3 regions of the Oceanobacillus sp. FSL K6-0251 genome follow, and region 2 is predicted to be linked to each of the others. Evidence: riboswitches for the same ligand, from Rfam matches in the RefSeq annotation. Region 2 holds a riboswitch; each other region holds the start of a gene.

Region 1 (2,266 bases), 900 kb from region 2:
AGAATGGAGCAGACCCGAGGATTAAAGCCGGTAAAGCAGCATTAGGTCCACGCAGTGTCCCCACTACAAAATCGGTGAAAGGAAATAACAGCAGGATCAATATAATAAACGGAACAGCACGAAATACATTGACAAATGTTGCAACAACAAAATTAATCAATCGATTTTCCCAAAAGTTCCCTTTCGACGTTAAAAATAACAGCAGCCCTAAAAGTAAGCCAATAATGGCTGTGCCGACTAAAGCTATAATGGTCATGTAAAGTGTTTCTTGAGAAGCTTCTACTAAATCTTCTATCGTAACGTTTGGAAATAATTCCTCAAGCATGCTGAATTACCTCCAATTCAATAACATCCTGTTCCTCCAGGTACTGCATTGCCTCTTTCAGCTGATTTCCAATCAGCTGAACAATCAATGTCCCATAGCTCCCGACCTGTGTCTGGGTGATTTTCCCCTGCAAAATATTAACATGGATATCAAAATTCTTCACAAGCTGGCTGATTACGGTCTGATTTGCACTTTCTCCTAAAAACTGAATCCGTAATAACGCGCCCTCTTGATATCTTTCCTTCAACTCTGTCATGTCTTCCTCTTCCTCATCCGGACCAGTCAGCTGTTCAACAAACTTCTGCGTTACCGGCTGCTTTGGTCTGGTAAATACATCGAGAACCGTTCCTTCTTCTACCACTTTCCCTTGTTCCATCACAGCAACCCGATTACAAATTTTGCGGATAACATGCATTTCATGGGTAATCAAAATAATGGTTAGACCCAGCTTTTCATTAATATCCTGCAATAAACGCAGGATTTGATTCGTTGTTTCCGGATCAAGTGCGGAGGTCGCTTCATCACAAAGCAGGACTTTCGGTGAATTCGCCAATGCTCTTGCAATTCCGACCCGCTGCTTTTGTCCGCCGCTTAACTGTGCCGGATAGGCATTTTCCTTTCCTGCCAAGCCTACTAATTCAATCAATTCCAGCACCCGCTTTTTCCGGTCGCTTTTCTCCACACCGGAAATCTCAAGCGGAAATTCTATATTTTCAGCGACTGTCCGGGACCAGAGCAGATTAAAATGCTGGAATATCATTCCAATATCCTGCCTGGCGATACGCAAATCCTTTTTCGATAAGGAGGTAATAACCTGATCACCGATTTTTATCGTACCTGTCGTCGGTTCTTCCAGCCTGTTAATCAAGCGGACAAAAGTACTTTTCCCTGCCCCGCTGTATCCGATGACGCCATAGATATCTCCATCTGCTACGTTAAGATTTAAATTATCAACAGCGACAATATCTTTTTTTTCTAAAGAGAATATTTTCTTCAATCCTTCAATGGATATCACTTTATTTCACTCCTATATGTGTACAAACCTATTTTATTGTGTACGATTTACTTTTCTCTTCATTGAAAAAGCGTCTTTCTGCAAGAGAACAGAAAGACGCTTTATTATACACAATATCGTCCATTGCTCCCTTATCTTTACAGTTTCCTGCAGGAATTGGCACCTTTTCAATGATTGAAGGTTGCCGCGGTTTCAATGGGCCAGTCCCTCCACCGCTCTTGATAAGAGTTTGCCTATTTTTAAATGAAGTGCCATTATAGTAGCATGCCATTTGTGCCTTGTCAATCACAATCCCTAGCCATTCACTCAGGTTTCTGTGGAATCTGCTGCTTCTCGTATATTGAACCGTCCTCTTGTACAGAAAAAACTTAGTTGTTTATTGCTGTGAATAATTCCGGTTTGTATTTCATCAAATACTGATAAATATTTGCTGTCGATTGAAACGTGTACACTTTCTCAATCATTTTACCGTTTTCCATAAATGCAAGACATGGCACGCTTTCGACTTGATGAGACTGCATAAAATCAGGGTGCATGGACGCGTTCATCTCCGTAAATATATCAGTTTTATGCAGTCTTTCTATTTTTTCAAGCATAGCGCGGGCTACCGTACATGTCCCGCAAAATGGTGTATAAATATATAGTATGAATCGTTGATGATTCTTTTCTTCTCCACTAAACTGTTTCAAGTTCATTCCCCTCAATCTTTTTCTTCCCATAAAATAATATATGCTGAGTGAAAGGATTACACTGATTGCGTATAAAACGACTTCGCATCTTTCCTTATTTATTTCCTCGGCGAATAGAATCCATTCTTATTTTAACGTTTTACGTTACCATTTTGCAAGGTAATTGAGATTGATTCCAATGCGTTTTCCTGCCAGAATACTTGCCAACATTCTTTTTGGGGTGGCGGCAACCTCACG
Region 2 (2,266 bases):
ATGCGCACCTGCAATTCGTCCAGCTTTTCCGCCGAAGCCGCCAACCATACCGCCTGTTGCGATAATTGCTTCGATAACACGAATAAGAGCATCAGTGACTTGGTTACTCTCACAAGCTTGGATTGCTGCTTCACTGTCATCCAGCAAAATATCCTTGCAGGCACGAGCGGCGAATTGAGATATTTGCAGCCAGACTGGAAGCGTGCCTTCAGGGTAGAAGGCTTCAACTAGAGAGCGAGCTTCATAGAATTTGGCTAACGTATCGCCAATGCCTGCTTTTAAGTATTTTACAGGAGCTTCTGCAATAATTGCTGGTTCTACCACTACGAGTGTATTAGATTCAGGAAACTCAGTGTAATGAGAATGAGCACCATCTTCCTGATAAAAGACGCTTAATGGCGTCCAAGCTGCGCAGGTGGCGGCAATCGTTGGGATTAAGATACTTTTTATTTGCGCATTGGCAGCCGCTGCTTTGGCAATATCCAGAGCTGTTCCCCCGCCGATGCCGATGACAGCATCTATTTGCTGTTCTTCATAAATCGAGGCCAGTCTGTCAGTTCGTTCCACGGTGCAATGCCCATCTGCAGTATGTATATCTTTTTCCTCTATTTGATCCAGCAATGCAGAAGGAAGATATGGTTTTGCTTTTTCCCAAGCAGTACGCCCGGCAACTACAGCAATCCGCTTCACCCGCAAGTCATTCAGATTTTCTATCAGGTATTCCAGAGAACCTTCACCGATTTGATAATGGCTGGGCGATCCCTTTACAGTAACTGTTTGCATGGTAAGATAACCCCTTTTACATGTGTTTAAATGCTACATAAAAAACCTCTCTATTTTGTTCTAGAGAGGTTGAATAAGTTCATTTACGAAACGTCCTCTCTTATTTTCCAAAGCACATTATGCACTTTGCAGGATTTAGCACCTTTTTTAGAACGAGTTCTAGAAAGGTTGCCGGGCTTCATCGGGCCAGTCCCTCCGCCACTCTCAATAAGAGTTCTTATGTAACTGTGGATACATTTTAATATGAAATATGAGAAAAGTCAAATATAGCTTGATGCAAGGGAGCTGGCGGGCTAATTATGTTAATCAGCACCATTTTTGGTCCCAAAATCCAAATACTTGAACGGATTATCGCTCGTTTCTTTTAAAACACATTCATCCATTTATTTCATGTTTACTCTTTCTTATTTTTTGATATAATAAGAACAAATGTTCAGAACAAAAGTTCTTATTTGGAGGAATAAATATGATTGGATTACTTCATCATTCTCTGGATAAAAAGGAAAAAATCATGATCTATTATATCGACCGCCATAACAATGTAACGCAGCGTGTTATTCGCGTCGTAGGTATAGATGATAAAAGGATTCTTGCTTATTGTTACTATAAAAAACAGGTGCGCAGCTTTAAGATAGAAAATATTTTATCCATAGGGTGTGTAAAAAGGAGCGTCGGGGCTTGAATATTGGTGTACAGGAAGAAAGGAATACGAAAGAAAAAACAATGTTAAATGAGCGGCAACGGAAGCAGAATTGCTTTCAATTAATTATCGCACATAAAGATAATTTGCTTATTGAAGTGAAATGCTATCAGGATTGTCATGTTCATCATATAAAAGGATATATAGACAGCATTAACTATCAAGACGAGCACATAGCTATAGTTGATAAGCTGGGTCAAAAGGATTTTACAATCATTAAGTTTAATGATGTAATGGACGTTTTTATATTGTAGATAAAAACCCGAATGTATTCCAAGCGGAATCATTCGGGCTTATTTCTAAACATAAACAGCGTAAGGCTGCTTTTACCTATTTCTGCTCATCCAACGCGATGTCCTTTTTCTGCTTCTTCAAATAATATGCACTCATCAGAGAAGCAATCGGAATAACCAGAGCGATGCCAAGGCCCGAAATAAGGATTCCAAGCATTTCATCATTGAACACTTTGGCATTTATAATTTGGCCAAGAGAGTAATCTAAATCCTTAAACCAGATTAGCAGCCCCATATACCCTCCGAAAAAGGCGAAGAATAGCGTGTTTGTGCTTGTACCTAGAATATCACGGCCAATACGAATGCCGGCGAAGAATAGATTCTTTCTGGAAATTTCCGGATTCTGGTCGTGGATTTCACGCATCGGAGAGGTGATTGAAATGGCAGTATCTACAATCGCCCCAATCGTGCTCATAATAATCACAGCTGTAGCAATTTGAATGAAATTTAATCCAATATGCACATTGAAAGCTGTGATTTCTCCAGATTC
Region 3 (2,266 bases), 3.6 Mb from region 2:
GTGCATCAATATGTGTGCCATATTGTCCGGAAACACTGAACTGCTGTGCGAAAAACCCGTCATCATGCGTATATAATGTTTCAAACTCGGCATCTTTAAATGCGGCAAAATGCGGCGAATTAGGACCGAATGTATGTGTTAAATCTACCCATGTTTTTGATTTTAGTGTTTCTAACGCGTGTAAGATTTCATTTTCTTTGGTAACTGTCATGATAAGCCGCCTCCCAATATATTGTTTTACGCTTTTGTTTTGTAATCTGTGATATGATCCTGCAATGTTTCATCTTCACCAAATAAAAAGTGTTTATGCATATCTGGAGAATAAATTGAATTAATTGTTTCGATGCCGACAGCTTCCGCAACCGCACGCAGCATTGCCGGTGAAGCTCCACAGCATAAACCGATATAATTCACGCCGATGCTATGTGCTTGTTTCGCCCATTCTGCCAGCTCATAGCGGTTATGATATAGCGGATCCAGAGAAGTCGGGAAGGTTGTTTCCGTTGGTAAATGACAGCTGCACCCTCCATCCGGCAAGTTAAAGAAGGTTGGATTCTCTTCTGTTGTCCGGTATGGAATCGGCAGTGCTCCAACATACCCGTCTACTTTGTCACGAATCTTTTCTAAATACGGCTGCATCGTGCCCGGCCCCCGGAAACAGTTCATCCCAACAACCAAGGCGCCGTTATCCTCTAAAATCTTACATGACTCTTCCACTGTGTAACCATCACGTAAAATGTTTTCACCCATTAATCCCAAGGTAATAACTGCCGGTAAATCATATTTTTTAATTTCCTCTAAAGCAATCAATGCTTCTTCATGGTAATAAAAAGTTTCTCCGTTAATATAGTCAACATCCTCATCCTTACACCATGAAACCATTTCATTAAACATCGCTCTGACTTTATCCTTGGATTCCTGATCTTCCGGATTAAAAATATTGGTGTTCGATATATTTCCTGCAACCAGAGCTTCCTCTGTCGGATGTTCCTTTGCTACTTCCTTCGCTAATTTAATAGCATTTCTATTTAGAGGCTCTAATAAGTCCTCTTTACCGATAATGCGCATTTTTTCTCGGTGTGCGTTGTATGTAAAGGCAAGCACTACATCGGAACCTGCTTTCATGTAATCACGATAAACTGCCTTTAGCGTTTCCGGGTTATCCAGCGCTACTTCGGGTACAAAGGAGCCCGCCTGCAAATACCCTCTGCGCTCCAATTCAAATAAATATCCTTCCCCTGCAATAACTGTTCCTTGCTTTAATCGCTCTTCCAAACTTCTTTTCGCCATCGTTCCATTCCTCCTGTAAGCTTTTAATTATTTGGTTCGCTGCGGATAAGTCGATATAGACACGAAAAAACCTCTTCTTTCAGAAAGAAGAGGTTTTGAGTACGATATCAATGTCTCTTCTTATCTGCTAGCTAACGCTACTGGAATTGGCACAGTTCTTTTATAAGTCTGTTGCCGAGGCTTCGAAGGGCCAGTCCCTCCACCTCTCTGGATAAGAAAATGTATTGCTATTTATTTGTTGTAGATAACTATATATCTATTTGAATTCCATGTCAATAAGAAATTTTAAAAATATTTCAGCGGTTTTTGAATCGGTTTGAATGAATCTTGTAAATATCTCATATCATAGAGAGAAGTTCCAAACACGCACGGCTTTATATCTCTAAGCAGATGTTTAAATTCCGTAAAAAAAAAGGAATGTTAATTTCATGGAGAAAAATTCATAAAATGTTCAAAAAGTATAGACACACCCGAAAAATAAGCATATAATACAAATTAATTCTAAAACATGTAGACATTATATTGAATTTATTCTTCATTATTGGTATAATTAATTCTTTCGCTTTAAGAAATCGAATCAAAAAATATATTTATCATACGGAAGGGGGCGTAGATGTTGAATAGATATTTGATGATTGCTTTAATGATTATCCTTTTGCCAATGACACAATTATTCCCAGGTGTACATCACAGCTACGTTCTCACCGATCATGAAATGCTGATTGATTCCCAATCATCACCTGATTTAGGCGTTGGCGGAAATGACCAGCAAGATAAATCATTTATAGCAAGTCCAGGTTTAGTCATTACCTTATTCTTATTAGGCAGTCTCTGTTTATTCACTACGATTGTGCGGGTCAACCGTACGAAACAGCTGCTGACACCTGTTTTCTATCAATCCAATTTCGTGGTTTAAGCCTCTTTTAATAAAAAAATTAAAAATTAAAAGAGGAGGCAAAAACTATGATGATTTTCA

What was found. Region 2 has a riboswitch for S-adenosylmethionine ahead of MKY45_RS21405 (iron-containing alcohol dehydrogenase family protein). Riboswitches for the same ligand answer to the same signal wherever they lie in the genome.
Region 1: linked by a shared signal. The riboswitch ahead of MKY45_RS17375 (methionine ABC transporter ATP-binding protein) and the one ahead of MKY45_RS21405 (iron-containing alcohol dehydrogenase family protein) in region 2 are both predicted to bind S-adenosylmethionine.
Region 3: linked by a shared signal. The riboswitch ahead of MKY45_RS03735 (homocysteine S-methyltransferase family protein) and the one ahead of MKY45_RS21405 (iron-containing alcohol dehydrogenase family protein) in region 2 are both predicted to bind S-adenosylmethionine.

What each region holds. Positions count from the first base shown of each region.
Region 1 covers NZ_JBBORS010000001.1:3,492,895-3,495,160, forward strand. The annotation lists gene MKY45_RS17370 (methionine ABC transporter permease) at 1-325, opposite strand, end outside; gene MKY45_RS17375 (methionine ABC transporter ATP-binding protein) at 318-1,340, opposite strand; SAM riboswitch class I at 1,469-1,568, opposite strand; gene MKY45_RS17380 (thioredoxin family protein) at 1,709-2,029, opposite strand; gene MKY45_RS17385 (toprim domain-containing protein) at 2,174-2,266, opposite strand, start outside.
Region 2 covers NZ_JBBORS010000001.1:4,388,426-4,390,691, reverse strand. The annotation lists gene MKY45_RS21405 (iron-containing alcohol dehydrogenase family protein) at 1-783, opposite strand, end outside; SAM riboswitch class I at 881-997, opposite strand; gene MKY45_RS21400 (hypothetical protein) at 1,250-1,465, shown strand; gene MKY45_RS21395 (YolD-like family protein) at 1,462-1,737, shown strand; gene MKY45_RS21390 (YibE/F family protein) at 1,814-2,266, opposite strand, start outside.
Region 3 covers NZ_JBBORS010000001.1:739,409-741,674, reverse strand. The annotation lists gene MKY45_RS03740 (cyclase family protein) at 1-211, opposite strand, end outside; gene MKY45_RS03735 (homocysteine S-methyltransferase family protein) at 238-1,290, opposite strand; SAM riboswitch class I at 1,408-1,508, opposite strand; gene MKY45_RS03730 (hypothetical protein) at 1,904-2,206, shown strand.